Regions from separate parts of the Caldimonas taiwanensis NBRC 104434 genome, predicted to be linked through region 2. Evidence: riboswitches for the same ligand, from Rfam matches in the RefSeq annotation. Region 2 holds a riboswitch; the other holds the start of a gene.
What was found. A riboswitch is a leader RNA that binds a small molecule or an ion and turns the genes downstream of it on or off. The one in region 2 is predicted to bind glycine.
Positions count from the first base shown of each region.

Region 1 (8,800 bases), on a different contig from region 2:
CCTGCCGCCAGGGGTCTTGGGCCTGGTCTATGGCCAGCCGGCCGAGATTTCGAGCCATTTGATCCCGCACCCGATCATCCGCAAGATCACTTTCACCGGCTCGACGCCGGTGGGCAAGCAACTGGCCGCCCTGGCCGGTCAGCACATGAAGCGCGTGACCATGGAGTTGGGCGGACATGCGCCGGTGATCGTCTGCGAAGACGCCGACCTGGAACTGGCCGTGCGCGTCAGTGCGGCAGCCAAGTTCCGCAATGCTGGCCAAGTGTGCATCTCGCCCACGCGCTTTTTGGTGCATGAGCGCCTGCGCGACGACTTTGCGCAGGCGCTGGCGCAACATGCGCAAAGTCTCAAGGTGGGCGACGGCCTGGCCGAAGGCACGCAGATGGGCCCGCTGGCCAACCCGCGACGCCTGGCCGCCATGGCCGAGCTCACGCAAGACGCCGTGCGCAAGGGAGCCACCGTGCTGGCCGGGGGCGAGCGCATCGGCCACAGCGGCAATTTCTGGCAGCCCACCATCCTGGCCGATGTGCCTGTCGATGCGCGCGTCTTCAACGACGAGCCCTTCGGGCCGGTGGCGGCGATCCGCTCGTTCAAGACGCTGGACGAAGCCATTGCCGAGGCCAACCGCCTGCCCTATGGTCTGGCCGCCTATGCCTTCACGCGCTCGCTGAAGAACGCGGACTTGCTCGCGCGCCGCATCGAGGTCGGCATGCTGTGGATCAACATGCCGGCCATGCCCTCGGCGGAAATGCCCTTCGGCGGGGTCAAGGACTCGGGCTATGGCTCCGAGGGCGGCCCCGAGGCGTTGGAAGCCTACCTCAACGTGCGTTCCGTGGCCGTGATGAACGTCTGAGAAACCTGCTCGGCACCGGACGGAGGCCGGGCGTCTTGCGTGCTGCAGCCGTCCGGCGCACGCAGGCCTTCGGGCAACTGGGCTTGCACCTGAGACCAAAAGAGGGCGGCGCGCGCCTCGCCCGCTTGGCGGGCGACGCACGCCCGGGCCAGCTGCATCCAGGACCACAGCGAGGGCTCGTCATGCACCGCGCGCACCGCATCGCGCAGGCTGGGCTCGTGATCGGGCGCCATCAGTATGGCCAACTCCAGCGCATAGATCTTGGCCAGGTGCAAGGAGCGCGGTCGTGGCCGAGGAGCGCCGGGTTTTTTCGGCACGGGCGGAGGTGCGACCACCCATTCGGCCAGCCCCAGGGCGACCAAGTCGCGCACCTGGTCCTCTTTGAGCCCCAGGCTCTCGATGATCGGCGCCAAGGCCGCCAGGCTTCGGCGGCCGTCGAGCATGACCAACAACTGCCGTTGCGCCCAAGTCCCGGGAAACGATGTGCCCTGCAAGACGGCGCGTCCCCGAGCCGTCTTGCGCAGGATGCCATGTGTCGGCCCACCCGACATGCTTTGCCTCCAGCCATGTGATGCGTGTGGTGATGCCTGCGCCCCCACGCCATCGCGGCGCAGTGTGCCCAGGGCTTACGACAAGGACGTGACAGGCCCGCAGCGCCGCGCCGACACCGGCACGGCGACGGGATCGGGCCATGCTCGTCGAACCAGGTCGGCCACGCACTGCGCCGTGGCGGCCGACAGCGTCCAGCCCAGGTGGCCATGGCCGGTGTTGTAGAACACGCGCGGATGCCGGCCGCGGCCCACGCGGGGCATCATGTCGGGCATCATCGGTCGCAGTCCGGCCCAGGGCACCACGCTGCGAGTGGACACCCCCGGAAAACAGCGCTGCACCCAGTCCACCAACGGTCGGATGCGATCGGCGCGGATGTCGCGGTTCTCACCGTCGAACTCGGCCGTGCCAGCCACGCGCAAGCGGTCCGCGCCCAATCGGCTGGTCACGATCTTGGTCTCGTCGTCGAGCAGGCTGACCGTGGGCGCAGCGGCCTGGCTGGCCTCGTCGAGCAGGTTGACGGTGATCGAATAGCCCTTCACCGGATAGACATTGACCCGGTCGCCCAGCTGCGCGGCCAAGGCCCGGCTGGCCACGCCGGCACACACCACCACGCCATCGAAGCGCAGCGTCTGCTCGCCCTCGGGACCGGCCAGCCTCATGTGCACGCCATCGTCGCGGGCGTGCAGCCGCCGCACCTCCCATCCGTACAGGCCGCGCACGCCGCGGCGCTGCGCGGCTTCGGCCAGGCCGTGGGTGAACTTGTGGATGTCGCCGGTGGTGTCGCTGTCGGTATACCAACCGCCAAAGTATCGGCCGGCCAGGGTCGGGACGATGGCCCGGATTTCCTCGGGCGTGACTGCGCGGCGCTGCAGACCGCCGGCGGCCAGCAAGGCCGAAACCCGCCGCGCATGCTCGAAGCCCGCCCGATCACGATAGATGTGCAGAATGCCCTCGCGTCGGTGATCGAATTCGATGCCCTCTTCATCGGCCCAGGCATACAGAGGCTCCCGTGCGGCAATCGCCAGGCGCACCGTCTCGATCGTGTGACGACGGTAATGCGCCATGCTGGCCAGGAATTGCACAAACCAGCTCAGCTGGTGCCAGCTCGGCCGCGGATGCACCAGCAAGGGCGCGTCGGCCTTCAGCATCCATTTCAGGCCTTTCCACACCGTGGAGGCATGGTTCCACACTTCGGCATTGGAGGCAGACAACTGCCCGCCGTTGGCATAAGAGGTTTCCATCGCGGCATAGCGATGCCGCTCGACCAAGGTCACGGACAAGCCGCGGCGGGCCAGGGCATAGGCGGTGGTGACGCCGGTGATGCCGGCGCCGATGATGGCAATCGAAGGCATGAGAGCTCCTCTCAGGCAAAGCCACGCGTCGAGGCGGGAAGCCCAGGCCACGTGCCGCAGCCTGGACGCCCCCTCTGTTGCGGACCTGAGAGATTCACGGAGGCGCGCGAGGCTCCCGCTTGCTCCTTCGGTGCTGGCCGGCGACGCGAACGGCCGGCAGCTCTTCAGAGTCGGTGGGCGATGCCGGTCCTGGGGCCTGAGAGTTTCCGGGGCGGTTGCTCCTTCGGCGCCGCCTGGGCATGTGCACAGGCAGGCTCTCCCGACATCACCATGGCTGCCTTCGGGCGGCCACCCTTGGATTGTGCCCGAAACCTTGGGTTGGGCTGCGGGCATCGGAGCGTCCGGACATTCACCGGGCTTCGATTCTCGGACAATCCGCCGCGCGCCCGACGAAGACTTCCCGAGGAATGCCATGCGTTTGCCACGCTCCAGACTGTTCGAGCGGCTGCAGGACGCCCAGCTCGCCCAGGCGGCCGCCAGCCTGAGTTTCACCACCTTGCTGTCGCTGGTGCCACTGCTGGCCGTGGGATTTGCGCTGTTCACGCTGGTGCCTGCCTTGCGTCCGTTTCGGCGTACGCTCGAAGGGCTGTGGTTGCCGCATCTGCTGCCAGCGGACCTTGCGCAGCCCGTGCTGAGATACCTCGGCCGCTTTGCCGACAATGCCCATGGGCTGAGCTGGAGCGGCGCGGCCTTGCTGCTGGTGGCCGCGCTGGCCATGATGTTCACGGTGGAGACCGCGCTGAACCGGATCTGGCAGGTGCGCCAAGGCCGCCCCTGGCGCTGTACCTGCCCCTGCTGGCCGCCGGCCCGCTGGTGCTGGGGTGGAGTCTGTGGGCCACCTCGCGGGCCTTGGCCCTGTCTCAAGGCCTGCTGAGCCCGTGGCCGCCGGCGGTCGAGGTGTTGTGGACCTTGGGTCCGGCTGCGCTCAGCCTGGCGATGCTGTTCTTGCTGTTCTACCTGGTGCCCCATGCCCCGGTGCGCTGGCACGAGGCGCTGCTGGGCGGCTTGCTCGGCGCCGCCGGGCTCGAAGCCGGCAAACAGGCTTTCGCGACCTACGTGCTGGCGCTTCCCACGTACCGCACCTTGTACGGCAGCTTTGCCGTGTTCCCGGTGTTCCTGCTGTGGATCTATTACTCCTGGGCCGTCACCTTGGCCGCCGCGGTGGTGACCGCGCATCTGGGGTCCCTGCGCGCGGCACGCGGCCGGGGCAGCGGCCGCGCCGCAAGGCCTGAGCGATCTCGGGCTTAGGGCCTTGCCGCCGTCTCACACGTCGATGTTCGCCGCCCGCAACGCATTGCTTTCGATGAACTCGCGCCGCGGCTCCACCTCATCGCCCATCAGCATCGTGAACACTCGGTCGGCTTCGATCGCGTCTTCGATCTGCACGCGCAACAAGCGGCGCACCTTGGGGTCCATCGTGGTTTCCCAGAGCTGTTCGGGGTTCATCTCGCCCAGGCCCTTGTAGCGCTGGCGTGTGACGCTGTTTTCAGCCTGCTGCATCAGCCAAGCCATGGCCTGGCGGAAGTCGCTGACCTGGGCTTCTTTCTGCTTGTCGCCTTCGCCCTTGCGCACGATGGCATTGGGGCCCACCAAGCCTTTGAACATGCGGCCGGCAGTGCTCAACGCTTCGTAGTCGGCGCCATGCACGAAGTCGGCACTGATGACCGTGGTCTTGAGATTGCCATGGTGTCGCCGGCTGATGCGCAACATCTGCTTGTCGGTGCGTTCGTCGTACACGGCCTCGACCTCGGCATCGTGCAATGCGGCCTTCAGTGCCGCTGCCGAGGCGTGCGCCTGCTCGGCCGTGTCCAGTTGCAGCTCCAAGCCATCGGCCAGCGCGCGCAAGGCTTCCACATCCATCCAATTGGCCAGACGGTCGATCACGTTGTTGGCCAGCACGTACTGACGCGCCAAGGCTTCGAGCGCCTCGCCTTCGAGCACCGTGCCATCGATGCCCGTTTCCAAGCGGGCATCCTTCAGCGCCACGCGCAGCAAGTAGGCGTCGAGCTCGTGGGCATCCTTGAGGTACTGCTCTTCCTTGCCCGACTTGACTTTGTACAGCGGCGGCTGGGCGATGTAGATGTGGCCACGCTCGACCAGCTCGGGCATCTGGCGGTAGAAGAAGGTCAGCAACAGGGTGCGGATATGGGCCCCGTCCACGTCCGCGTCGGTCATGATGATGATGCGGTGATAGCGCAGCTTGTCGGGATTGAAATCGTCTTTGCCGATCCCGGTGCCCAAGGCGGTGATCAAGGTGATGATTTCGTTGCTGGACAACAGCTTTTCGTAGCGCGCCTTCTCCACGTTCAGGATCTTGCCGCGCAGCGGCAAGATGGCCTGGAACTTTCGATCGCGCCCTTGCTTGGCGCTGCCGCCGGCCGAATCCCCCTCGACGATGTAGATCTCGCTGAGCGCGGGGTCTTTTTCCTGGCAGTCGGCCAGCTTGCCCGGCAGACCGAGTCCATCGAGCACGCCCTTGCGGCGGGTCATTTCACGCGCCTTGCGCGCGGCTTCGCGGGCGCGAGCGGCCTCGACGATCTTGCCGCAGATGATCTTGGCATCGGTGGGGTTCTCCAGCAACCAATCGGTGAGTTTGCTGGAGACGATTTCTTCCACCGGCCCACGCACTTCGCTGGAGACCAGCTTGTCTTTGGTTTGGCTGGAAAACTTCGGCTCGGGCACTTTGACACTGATCACGCAGGCCAGGCCTTCGCGCATGTCGTCGCCGGTGATTTCGACTTTGGCCTTCTTGGCCAGTTCGTTGTCTTCGATGTACTTGTTGATCACCCGCGTCATCGCCGCACGCAAGCCGGTGAGGTGGGTACCGCCATCACGCTGCGGGATGTTGTTGGTGAAGCACAGGACGTTTTCGCTGTAGCCATCGTTCCACTGCATGGCCACTTCGACACCGATGGTGGTGCCTTGCTCGCTGAGCTTCTCCCCCACGGCATGGAAGACATTGGGGTGCAAGACCCTCTTGCCCTGATTGATGAAGTCGACGAAGCCCTTGACCCCGCCAGAAAACGCAAAGTTGTCCTCCTTGTTGTGGCGTTCGTCGACCAGACGGATCTTCACGCCGTTGTTCAGGAAGGACAGCTCGCGCAATCGCTTGGCCAGAATGTCGTAGTGGAAATCGTTGTTCTGCTGAAAGATCTCGTCATCGGGCAGAAAGTGCACTTCGGTGCCGCGCTTGTCGGTCTCGCCAATGATCTTCATGGGACTGACGGCCACACCGTCGCGCATCTCGATCAGGCGGTCTTGGGGCACGCCCTTGCGAAACTCCATGAAGTGCACCTTGCCGTCGCGCCGTACCGTCAGGCGCAGCCATTTGGACAAGGCGTTCACGCAGGAGACACCCACGCCATGCAGCCCCCCCGAGACCTTGTAGCTGTTCTGGTTGAACTTGCCACCGGCATGCAGCTCGGTCAAGGCAATCTCGGCAGCCGAGCGCTTGGGCTCGTGCTTGTCGTCCATCTTCACGCCAGTGGGAATGCCACGGCCATTGTCGATCACGGAGATCGAGTTGTCGGTGTGGATGGTGACGACGATGTCATCGCAATGCCCTGCCAAGGCTTCGTCGATGGAGTTGTCCACCACTTCGAACACCAGGTGGTGCAAGCCCGTGCCATCGGAGGTGTCGCCAATGTACATGCCAGGGCGTTTGCGCACGGCCTCCAGGCCTTCGAGGATCTGGATGCTGTTTTCGCCATAGCCGCCTGCGTCCACAGGCGTGGAGGAAGGTTCTTGGCTCGAGGTCGGGTCAGACATGAGGAAACTCTTTTCAAACATGCATGCCCGCTCATGGCGGGCATTGGGAGATAAGGGTCCAACGAGGAATGGGCCGATCGGGCCTCAGATCCTCATGGGCATCACGACGTACTTGAAGCCGTCGTCGTCAGGGATGGTGATCAACGCGCTGGAGTTGGCGTCCTGCAGATCGACTCTCACCATGTCTTGGCTCATGTTGGCCAGGACATCGACCAGGTAAGTCACATTGAAGCCGATTTCGATGGTGTCGCCACCGTAGTCGATTTCGATGTCCTCCTTGGCTTCTTCCTGCTCGGCATTGCTTGCGGCAATGCGCAGCAGGCCCGGCTCGATGTTCAGGCGCACGCCCTTGAACTTCTCGCTGGTGAGGATGGCCGCTCGTTGCAGGCTGGCCAGCAGCGCGGCGCGACCCAGCACGACGCTGTTCTTGTGGTTTTTGGGAATGACGCGGTTGTAGTCGGGGAACTTGCCTTCAACCAGCTTGGTGACGAATTCCATGCCCGAGAAAAGGAACTTGGCCTGGTTGCCGGCAAAGCGCATCTCGATGGGCGTGTCTTCGTCTTTGAGCAGGCGTTGCAATTCCAGCACGGTCTTGCGCGGCAGGATGACTTCCTGACGCGGCATCTCCACCTCCAGCGTGGCCTGGGCCAGGGCCAGGCGGTGACCGTCGGTGGCCACGAGCGTGAGCTGCCGGCCTTCGGCCACGAACAGGATGCCATTGAGGTAGTAGCGGATGTCGTGCACCGCCATGGCGAAGTGCACCCGCCCGATCAGGGTTTTGAGTGTTTTCTGCGGCACGCTGAAGCTGGGGCCGAAATCGGCGGCTTCTTGCACCAGCGGAAAGTCTTCGGCCGGCAGCGTTTGCAGCGTGAAGCGGCTCTTACCGCCGGTCAAGGTGAGCTTGTTCTGTTGGGCTGACAGCGACACCACTTGCTCGGCCGGCAAGGAGCGCAGGATGTCGATCAACTTGCGCGCCCCCACCGAGGTGCTGAAGTCGCCCGCATCGCCCTGCAGTTCGGCCGTGGTGCGCACCTGGATTTCCAGGTCACTGGTGGTGAACTCGACCAGCGCCCCGGTCTTGCGAATCAGCACATTGGCCAGGATGGGCAGGGTGTGGCGACGCTCCACGATGCCGGCCACGGCCTGCAAAGCGCTGAGCACTTGGTCCTGGGGTGCTTTCAACACAATCATGTGAACCTCTTGAGGTGGTAGCCGTAGTAGGGGGCCGGTTTTTTTGTGGAAAACGCTATTTTGTCTTGTTCGATCAAGGCTTTGGAGCGGGGACAAGCCTGTGGCTTGCCGTCGGGGAACGACGCGGGCGAAGTGACAACAACTTCGCGCAGACACGCCAGCCTGTGGACAACACAGGGCTTGTTCGAAACTTGTCCCCAGCTTTGTGCTTTGACAACAGTGTTCCCCTTGTGGCAGTCGAACGGAAAAAAAGGAGGGTGGGCGCTCAGCCCTTGAGGGTCTGCTCCAGCACGTGCAACTGCTGGTTCAGTTCGGTGTTCTTGCTGCGCTCGCTGCCGATCTTGCGCACGGCATGCAGCACGGTGGTGTGGTCGCGCCCGCCAAAGAGCTCGCCGATCTCGGGCAGGCTCTTTTGCGTGAGTTCCTTGGCCAGGTACATCGCGATCTGGCGGGGCCGGGCGATGGAGGCCGGCCGTTTCTTGGAATACATGTCGGCGACCTTGATCTTGTAGAAATCGGCCACCGTCTTTTGGATGTTTTCCACCGAGATCTGCCGGTTTTGGATCGACAGCAGATCCTTGAGGGCTTCACGGGCCAGCGCGATGTTGATTTCTTTGTGGGAAAACCGTGAATAAGCCAGGATCTTGCGCAGTGCGCCTTCGAGTTCACGCACGTTGGCGCGCACGTTCTTGGCCACGAAGAAGGCCACGTCCTCGGGCATTTGCGCGCCTTCCATTTCGGCCTTCTTGATCAGAATGGCCACGCGCATTTCCAACTCGGGAGGCTCGATGGCCACGGTCAGGCCCGAGTCGAAGCGGCTGGTCAGCCGCTCGTCGATGTCCACCAACCCCTTGGGGTAGGTGTCGCTGGTCATGATGATGTGGGCACGCTTGGCCAGCAGCGCCTCGAAGGCGTTGAAGAATTCCTCCTGGGTGCGGTCCTTGCCGGCGAAGAACTGCACGTCGTCGATCAGCAGCAGATCGAGCTGGTGGTACTTGGCCTTGAGCTCGTCGAAGGTCTTGCGCTGGTAGTTCTTCACCACGTCCGAGATGAATTGCTCGGCGTGCAGGTACAGCACCTTGGC
Region 1 is NZ_BCWK01000001.1:29,187-37,986, forward strand. Features, by position in the region: gene CTA01S_RS00165 (NAD-dependent succinate-semialdehyde dehydrogenase) at 1-853, shown strand, start outside; gene CTA01S_RS00170 (hypothetical protein) at 814-1,404, opposite strand; gene CTA01S_RS00175 (D-amino acid dehydrogenase) at 1,480-2,757, opposite strand; glycine riboswitch at 2,822-2,931, opposite strand; glycine riboswitch at 2,932-3,029, opposite strand; partial or broken gene CTA01S_RS16560 (YihY family inner membrane protein) at 3,170-4,005, shown strand; gene gyrB (DNA topoisomerase (ATP-hydrolyzing) subunit B) at 4,021-6,525, opposite strand; gene dnaN (DNA polymerase III subunit beta) at 6,610-7,716, opposite strand; gene dnaA (chromosomal replication initiator protein DnaA) at 7,982-8,800, opposite strand, start outside.
Region 1: linked by a shared signal. The riboswitch ahead of CTA01S_RS00175 (D-amino acid dehydrogenase) and the one ahead of gcvT (glycine cleavage system aminomethyltransferase GcvT) in region 2 are both predicted to bind glycine.

Region 2 (8,800 bases):
TTTATCTGCGCTACCAATCGGGCCGTCACAGCGGCGGCGGCATGGACCACGACAGTGTGGACCAGTACACGCAATTCCTGCTCCAAAGTCGGGTGAACTCTCGGCTCGTGGAGTTTCGGCATCCGCAGACTGGCCAGCTGAAGATGGTGTCCATCCTCGATGTGCTCAATGACGGGCTGTCGGCGGTATACACCTTTTATGAGCCGGAGCCTGGCTGCAGCTACGGCACCTACAACGTGCTGTGGCAGATCGATCAAACGCGCCAACTCGGCCTGGCTCATGTCTATCTTGGCTACTGGATCCGGGACAGCCGCAAGATGGCTTACAAAGCGCAGTTTCGCCCGCATGAGCTGTTGATCGATGGTCAATGGCGGCCCTCGGACGAGGGCGCGTCCGCCCCTTGAACGACCGAGGGGCCCCAAAGGGCCCCTGCGATGACCTCGGCGCCAACGCCGCGACTCAGGCAGCCGCCAGTGCGAATTCCACCGGCGCACCGGTCTTCATCCGCACCTCGTCTTCGGTGACGCCGGGGGCAAGCTCGACACAGCAAAAACCCTGGGGCGTGATGTCGAGGACGCACAAGTCGGTGATGACGCGGTGGACCACCCCGACGCCGGTGAGTGGGAGGGTGCACTGCTTGAGCAGCTTGTGCTCACCATTTTTGGCGCAGTGCTCCATCAGCACGACCACACGGCCCACGCCGGCGACCAAATCCATGGCGCCACCCATGCCCTTGACCATCTTGCCGGGGATCATCCAGTTGGCCAGATCGCCTTTTTCACTGACTTGCATGGCCCCAAGGATGGCCAGGTTGATCTTGCCTCCCCGGATCATCGCGAAGGAGTCGGCCGAGGAGAAGAACGATGAGCCCGGCAGGGTGGTGACGGTCTGCTTGCCGGCATTGATGAGGTCCGGATCGACTTCGTCTTCCGTGGGGAATGGGCCGATCCCCAGCAGACCGTTCTCGCTTTGCAGCCAAACCTCCATGCCAGCGGGCACGTGGTTGGCCACCAGGGTGGGCAAACCGATGCCCAGGTTGACGTAGTAGCCGTCACGCAGCTCACGGGCGGCGCGCGCCGCCATCTCGTCACGATTCCAAGCCATGTGCAGTCTCCTTCAAGCAGCAGCGCGCACGGTGCGCTGCTCGATGCGTTTTTCGGGGTTGGCGTTCAGTACGATGCGGTGCACGAAGATGCCCGGCAGGTGAATCTGATCGGGATCGAGCTCACCGGTTTCGACGATTTTTTCGACCTCGACCACGGTGATCTTGCCGGCCATGGCCACGTTGGGGTTGAAATTGCGGGCGGTTTTGCGGAACACGAGGTTGCCGCATTTGTCGGCAATATAGGCTTTGACGAGCGAGACGTCAGGCACCAGCGAGCGCTCCATCACGTACTTGATGCCATCGAATTCCCGGACCTCCTTGCCTTCGGCCACCACGGTGCCCACTCCCGTGCGGGTGAAGAAGGCCGGGATGCCGGCCCCGCCAGCGCGCAGCTTCTCGGCCAGCGTTCCTTGCGGGGTGAACTCCAGCTCGAGTTCGCCGCTGAGGTACTGGCGCTCGAATTCCTTGTTCTCGCCCACATAGCTGGAGATCATCTTTTTGATCTGCCGCGTGGCCAGCAGCTTGCCCAAGCCGAAGCCGTCCACGCCAGCGTTGTTGGAGATCACGGTGAGGTTCTTCACACCGCTGGCCTGCAACGCGTCGATCAGGGCCTCGGGAATACCACACAGGCCAAAGCCGCCGACAGCCAGCATTTGGCCGTCCTTGACGATCCCTTTGAGCGCGTCGGCCGCACTGGGATAGATCTTGTTCATGCGAGTCTCCTTCGCAAGGGGGTTGGGACAAATCCACAGCGTACTACGTATCTGAATACGTAGAATCGCCTAAGCAGTCTCCTCGAGCTTGTGATGATGCCCGCACTTGCGTCCATCGATTACCGTGCCGCATTCGAGATGGCTCCCGTCGGTCTGGTGCTGTCACGCCATCGCATCATCGTCGATTGCAATCACGCGCTGGCCGAGATGTTCCGCACCTCGCGTGAAGCGCTGATCGGGCAATCGTTCCTGGTGCTCTATCCCAGCCGCGACGAATTCGAGCGCACCGGACGTCGCATCGAGCCCATTCTCGGGGCAAGCGGACGCTATGCCGATGAACGAATCATGAAGCGATCACCAGGGGATCCCCGGGGCGAGCTGTTTTGGTGCCACGTGAGCGGCCGAGCCTTCCATCGGGACACGCCGCATGCGGCGGGCATCTGGACCTTCGAGGATCTGTCATCCAAACGGCTTGTCACGCTGGAGCTGACCGGCCGCGAACGGGAGGTGGCCGCGTTGTTGATCGAAGGGCAGACCAGCAAGCAAATCGGTAAAGCTCTAGGAGTGAGCCACCGCACCGTGGACATCTATCGAGCGCGCTTGCTGCGCAAGTACCGGGCCAATACCACACCGGAGCTGGTGCAAAAGCTCATGGGGGGCTAAACCCCGTTTTTCTGTCATCGTCCTTCCGCGCGCTGTCACGACAGTGCAACGGCGATGGTCTCCAATCGAGTCGCCGTCGTCGCGGAGCGTGCATGAAGATCCTCATCGTCACGGATGCCTGGGAACCACAGGTCAATGGCGTGGTGCGAACGCTGAAAATGACCCGGCGCGAGCTGCTGGCCCTGGGTCATGAGGTGGAGGTGTTGTCGGCGCAGGGGCTTCCCACCGTGCCGTGCCCCACTGACCCGCAGATCCGCCTGGCGTGGATCTCCCGCCGCCGCATGGCCACTGTGATCGATGCCTTGAGCCCGGACTGCATTCACCTGGCCACCGAGGGTCCGCTGGGATGGCAGGCGCGGGCCGTGCTGCGGGACCGCGGGTGGCCATTCACGACCGCCTATCACAGCCGTTTCCCGGAATATGTGCATGCGCGCCTGCGCCTGCCGCCGGCTTGGACTTACGCGGCACTGCGTCGTTTCCACAACGCCGGGGTGGCCACGCTGGCGCCCACCCCGACCATCGTGGCCGACTTGCGCGCCCGCGGCTTCGTCCACGCCAGACTCTGGTCTCGGGGGGTCGACTCATCAATGTTCACGCCGCAGGGTCCACGGCTGCCGCGCGGACCCGCGCCGGTCTTTTTGTATGTCGGGCGTCTGGCGGTGGAAAAGAACATCGACGCCTTTCTGAGGCTGGACCTTCCTGGCGCAAAGTGGGTGGCCGGTGATGGGCCGCTGCGCGCCAGGCTGCAAAGTCAGTACCCCGGGGTGCGTTGGTTCGGAATCCTCGATGGTCCGACGCTGGCCCAGCTGTACCGCACGGCCGATGTATTGGTCTTTCCCAGTCTGACCGATACCTTCGGATTGGTGATGGCCGAGGCCATGGCCTGCGGGACACCGGTGGCGGCATTTCCAGCGCCGGGGCCGATCGACGTGGTAGGCCAGTCTGCCGGTGGCGTGCTCGACACCGATCTGCGCGCGGCGTGCCTGCGCGCGTTGGCCTTGCCACGCGAAGCGGTGCACGAATATGCCCGCCGCTATTCCTGGCGCGCCGCAACAGAACAGTTCGTCGCCGCCCTGCAGCCGCTTGAGCCAAGGTAGTCGCTGGCAGCCCGCAGTCGCAGGCATGCATGACTTCAGCTGACGGCTGCCCTCAGCCAGTCCGGCATCGGCACCGAGGTCTGCCGCGGGAAGTCCACCCACACCAGGGTCGCGCCTCCGGCCGCATCGATCTGGCCGGGGCAGTCGGTACGCTCGAGCGTGATGAAGGTGTCCACGCTGCTGCGACCAGGATTGGCCACGTAGTGACGGGCCAGCAACGTGCCTGGAAAGGTGATCTGGCGATAAAAGTTGCAAAAGGCATTGACGATGACCGGCCCCGTGCCGCGGGGGTCGGGCGCGCCGCCCAGCCGATGCAACCAATCGATGCGCACTGTTTCGAGATAGCGAAAGTACGCAGCATTGTTGACATGACCCATGGCGTCCATGTCGCCCCAGCGGATAGGAATCAGCATCTCATGGACGAGCTTTTTGTGCTCGGGGATGTCGATACGCATGTCCGAGCCGATCCTTTAGAGGGCGAAACCGTCATCAGCGGCGATCACGGCCCCATTGATGAAATGGCTTTCGTTGGAGCAGAGCATCACGAGCAAAGCATCCAGGTCTTTGGGCTCACCGAGGCGTTTGCGCGGCAGCATTGCGATGAGTTTTTGACCTTGTTCGGTCTGCCAGTGATGGTGGTTGATCTCGGTGTCGATGTACCCGGGACAAATGGCATTGACGTTGATGCCGTACTTGCCCCACTCCAAGGCCATCGCACGAGTCATGTGGATGACGGCCGCTTTGCTCATGCAATACACGCCGATCTGGCCGAGCACCCGCAGGCCCGCCATGGACGCGATGTTGACGATGCGGCCGCCGATGAAGGTGCCTGGCGCAGCACCGCGCGCGCGAGCCAGCATGCGCTTGCCGACCTCTTGAGCCACGAAAAAGGCCCCGCGGGTGTTGGTGTCGAAGACGTAGTCGTAGTCTTCGGGCGTGACATCCACCAGCTTCTGAGTGGTGCTCACGCCAGAATTGTTGACCAGGATATCGATCGCCCCCACCTCGGTCTCGGCATGGGCCACGGCCGACCGGATGCTGTCGGTGTCCGTGACATCCATGCCCACCACATGGGCATCTCCTCCCAGGGCCTCGATCTCCGAGCGCAGGGTTTTGAGCCGCTCGACCCGACGGCCCGCGAGCACGACGGCTGCCCCGGCGCGAGCCAGAGTGCGGGCGAACTGTTCGCCCAAACCGCTGGATGCGCCGGTGATCAAGGCCACACGGCCGGATAAGTCGATGCTGTAACTCATGCGGGCCTCTCGGAAATGTGTGAAACGGGCTCGAAACCCGGGAACCCCAAGCATAACGAGACCCCGAGGCCGGTCCAAGCCTGTCGCACGGCCGACAGCGGCGCCTCGAGCGCCTGCGCTAGAGTGCACTGTCGAGCATCGAATCGAACGATCGTTCGATTTTCCGCCGCAACCCGATAGAATCCTGGTCATGCGGGGTGGACGCGTCGGCATCCCCCCAGGCGACCCCCTATCCATTCAAAGAGGAAGACACGATGACTGCGCAAGAGATCCTGGAGCAGTACGGCCCGCGCGAATCCATGGAATATGACGTCGTGATCGTCGGTGCCGGCCCTGCAGGGCTGGCCACGGCCATCCGGATCAAGCAGCTGGCCGCCCAGAAGAACCAGGACATATCGGTCGTGGTGCTGGAGAAAGGCTCGGAGCCAGGGGCCCATATTCTGTCGGGCGCGGTGATGGATCCTCGCGCGATGAACGAGCTGTTTCCGAACTGGAAGGAGCTGGGCGCACCGCTGAACCAGCCAGTCACCGCCGATGATGTGCTCACGCTCACCGAGAGCGGTAGCACGCGCATTCCAGACTTTTTCGTGCCACGCAACTTCCACAACAAGGGGTGCTATGTCATCTCGCTGGGCAAGGTGGTCAAATGGATGGCCGAGCAAGCCGAAAGCCTAGGGGTGGAAATCTTTCCAGGGTTCCCCGCGGCCGAAGTCCTGTATGACGAGCAAGGCCGCGTGCGCGGCGTGGCCACCGGCAATATGGGCATCGGCAAGGATGGCAAGCCCACGGATCATTTCCAGCTGGGGATGGAACTGCTCGGCAAATACACCATCTTCGCCGAGGGCGCACGCGGGCATCTGGGCAAGCAGCTCATCGCTCGCTACAAGCTCGACGAGGGCAAGGATCCGCAGACCTATGCCATTGGCATCAAGGAGTTGTGGGAGATCGACCCGGCCAAAGCCAAGCCGGGCCTGGTGGTGCATACGGCCGGCTGGCCCATGGATGATCAGACCTTCGGCGGGGGTTTCCTTTATCACCTCGAAGACAACAAGGTCACGTTGGGTTTCGTGATCGGGCTGGATTATCAGAATCCCTGGCTCAGCCCCTTCGAGGAGATGCAGCGCTGGAAGACGCACCCGGCCATCCGCGCGCACATCGAAGGTGGCAAGCGCTTGAGTTATGGCGCTCGTGCCATCAACAACGGCACACCCCAAGCCCTGCCCAAGACCGTGTTTCCTGGCGGCGCCTTGGTGGGCTGCGATGCGGGCTATTTGAACGCGGCGCGCATCAAGGGCAGCCATGCCGCCATCAAGAGCGGCATGCTGTGCGCGGAGGCTGTGTTCGAGGCCGTCACGGCCGGGCGTTCGGGCGACGAGCTGAGCGCCTACCCCGAAGCCTTCGAAAAGAGCTGGTTGTATGAGGAGTTGCAGCAGTCACGCAACTTCAAGCATTGGTTCAAGAAGGGACCGCTGGTGGGCAAGCTGATGACCGGCGTGGAGCAGTGGTTGCTGCCCAAGCTGGGGATTCAGAGCCCCCCTTGGACTTTGCATCGCGATCAGCCCGACCACGTGTATCTGAAGCCGGCCGACCAGTGCGAGAAGATCGTCTACCCCAAGCCGGATGGCAAGCTCACGTTCGACCGGCTGTCCTCGGTGTTCGTGAGCAACACCAACCATGAAGAAAACCAACCGGCTCATTTGACGCTCAAGGACTCCAGCGTGCCGGTTGCGATCAACCTGGCGCGGTTTGCCGGGCCCGAGAGCCGTTACTGCCCCGCTGGCGTGTACGAGTTCGTCAAGAACGAGGACGGCAGCGACCGGCTGCAGATCAACGCTCAGAACTGCGTGCACTGCAAAACCTGCGACATCAAGGATCCGACGCAAAACATCGTTTGGGTCACACCGGAAGGTGGTGGTGGGCCCAACTATGCGGGCATGTGATCCCCCGCGTCGACCAAGTCACGGAAAAAATGGCGGCGCCAAGGCCGCCATTTTTCTGTCGGGTGAATTACACTGACATCTGTCAGGAGAGAGCCCCCTGGTGGGGCCGCCGAAGGCGCAGGGCGCAAGCCCGAACGCTCAGGCACCCAGGACTGACAAGCGCCTCGTGGACGAGGCGTTCCTCACTGGAGAGAGGCTGGGCGACCGTGGTCACCCAGCCCACCGAAGGGGCAAGCCGCTGCGGCTGAAACAGCCAGGCGGCCAATCTCTCAGGTAAAGCGGACAGCGAGGGCAGCACGTGCCGGACCGATTGTCGGGACGGCGGGTTCGCATCACAGCCCCAGGAGATCGCCATGTCCGCCCAAGTCTCGACGCCCGCGCTGCTGCGCACGCCCCTGTATGCCCTGCACCGAGAGCATGGCGCCCGCATGGTGCCTTTTGCCGGCTACGAGATGCCGGTGCAGTACGAGGGCATCATCGCCGAGCACCGGCACTGTCGGCAAAGTGCAGCCTTGTTCGACGTGTCTCACATGGGGCAGATTCGTTTGTCCGGGGAAGAGGCCGCCCGCGCCCTGGAAACGCTGGTCCCGGTGGACGTGGTCGATCTGCCCGTGGGCAAGCAACGCTATGGCTTCTTTACCAATGCCAGCGGCGGCATCCTCGATGACCTGATGATCACGCGCCGGGAACACGATCTGCTGCTGGTGGTCAACGCGGCCAACAAGCAAGCCGACCTGGCGCATCTGAACACCCATATCGGTCACCGCTGCACGGTGCAGTCTCTGCCCGACCGGGCCCTGCTGGCCCTGCAGGGCCCGCTGGCCGTGGAGGCCCTGGCCCGTGTGAATGCCGACGTGCAGCGGCTGAGCTTCATGACCGGCGATCATTTCACACTCGCTGGCAAGACCTGCTATGTGACCCGCTCGGGTTACACCGGCGAGGACGGTTTCGAAATTTCGGTGGCGGCCGAGGACGCCGAGGCCCTGGCCCGCGTGCTGCTGATGCAGCCCGAGGTGAAGCTGGCCGGTCTGGGCGCGCGCGACACCTTGCGGCTGGAGGCGGGTCTGTGCCTGCACGGTCACGACATCGACCCGCATACCACGCCGGTGCAAGCCGCGCTGAGCTGGGCGATCTCGAAGGTACGCCGCCCTGGCGGCGCGCGTGCCGGCGGCTACCCCGGCGCCCAGACGATCGAGTCTCAACTGGCTCAGGGGGCCTTGGTCAAGCGCGTGGGCCTGGTGGGCCTGGAGCGGACCCCGGTGCGCGAAGGGGCCAAGCTGCTCGATGCGGCCCGGCACAATGCCGGGCACGTCACCAGCGGCACCGTCAGTCCTACCTTGGGCGTGCCCATCGCGATGGGCTATTTGCCCGTGAACCATGCAGCCACCGGCGCCATCGTGCATGCCGTGGTGCGTGAGAAGACGCTCCCGATGCGCGTGACGCCCCTGCCCTTCGTGCCGCACCGCTACCACCGCTGATCCACTTGCTCCATTTCATTCCTCCGAGGAGTTCTGCATGACCGTCAAGTACACCCCCGACCATGAATGGATTGAACTCGATGGCGACGAAGGCGTGGCCACCGTCGGCATCACCGCCCATGCGCAGGATGCGCTGGGGGATGTGGTCTTCGTCGACCTGCCCGCCGTGGGGGCCGAGTTCAAGAAAGGCGAGGTGGCTGGTGTGGTGGAATCGGTAAAGGCCGCCGCCGATGTCTATGCGCCAGTCAGCGGTCGCGTTCTCGAGGTCAATGAGGACCTGCGGGCCGATCCATCGCTGGCCAATTCCGATCCTCTGGGTAAGGGCTGGTTCTTCAAGATCAAGCTGAGTGATTTGGCCGAGTTCGATGCCCTGTTGGACGCGCCGGCCTACGACGCCCTCCTCAAAAACACCTGAGCGCTGCCTTCGCCGGCGGCCATCGGCCTGCGCAGGCACCGCCGGCGCGTGACTTTCTTCGCCCCAACGCCATGCTCATGTCTGCCCTCACCCCTTTGAGCGACCTCGAAGCTCACGATGAATTCGTGGCCCGCCA
Region 2 is NZ_BCWK01000030.1:5,457-14,256, reverse strand. Features, by position in the region: gene CTA01S_RS15260 (arginyltransferase) at 1-404, shown strand, start outside; gene CTA01S_RS15255 (3-oxoacid CoA-transferase subunit B) at 460-1,104, opposite strand; gene CTA01S_RS15250 (CoA transferase subunit A) at 1,117-1,818, opposite strand; gene CTA01S_RS15245 (LuxR C-terminal-related transcriptional regulator) at 1,912-2,481, shown strand; gene CTA01S_RS15240 (glycosyltransferase family 4 protein) at 2,574-3,578, shown strand; gene CTA01S_RS15235 (acyl-CoA thioesterase) at 3,614-4,033, opposite strand; gene CTA01S_RS15230 (SDR family oxidoreductase) at 4,049-4,831, opposite strand; gene CTA01S_RS15225 (electron transfer flavoprotein-ubiquinone oxidoreductase) at 5,086-6,771, shown strand; glycine riboswitch at 6,845-6,936, shown strand; glycine riboswitch at 6,947-7,067, shown strand; gene gcvT (glycine cleavage system aminomethyltransferase GcvT) at 7,125-8,249, shown strand; gene gcvH (glycine cleavage system protein GcvH) at 8,287-8,664, shown strand; gene gcvP (aminomethyl-transferring glycine dehydrogenase) at 8,736-8,800, shown strand, end outside.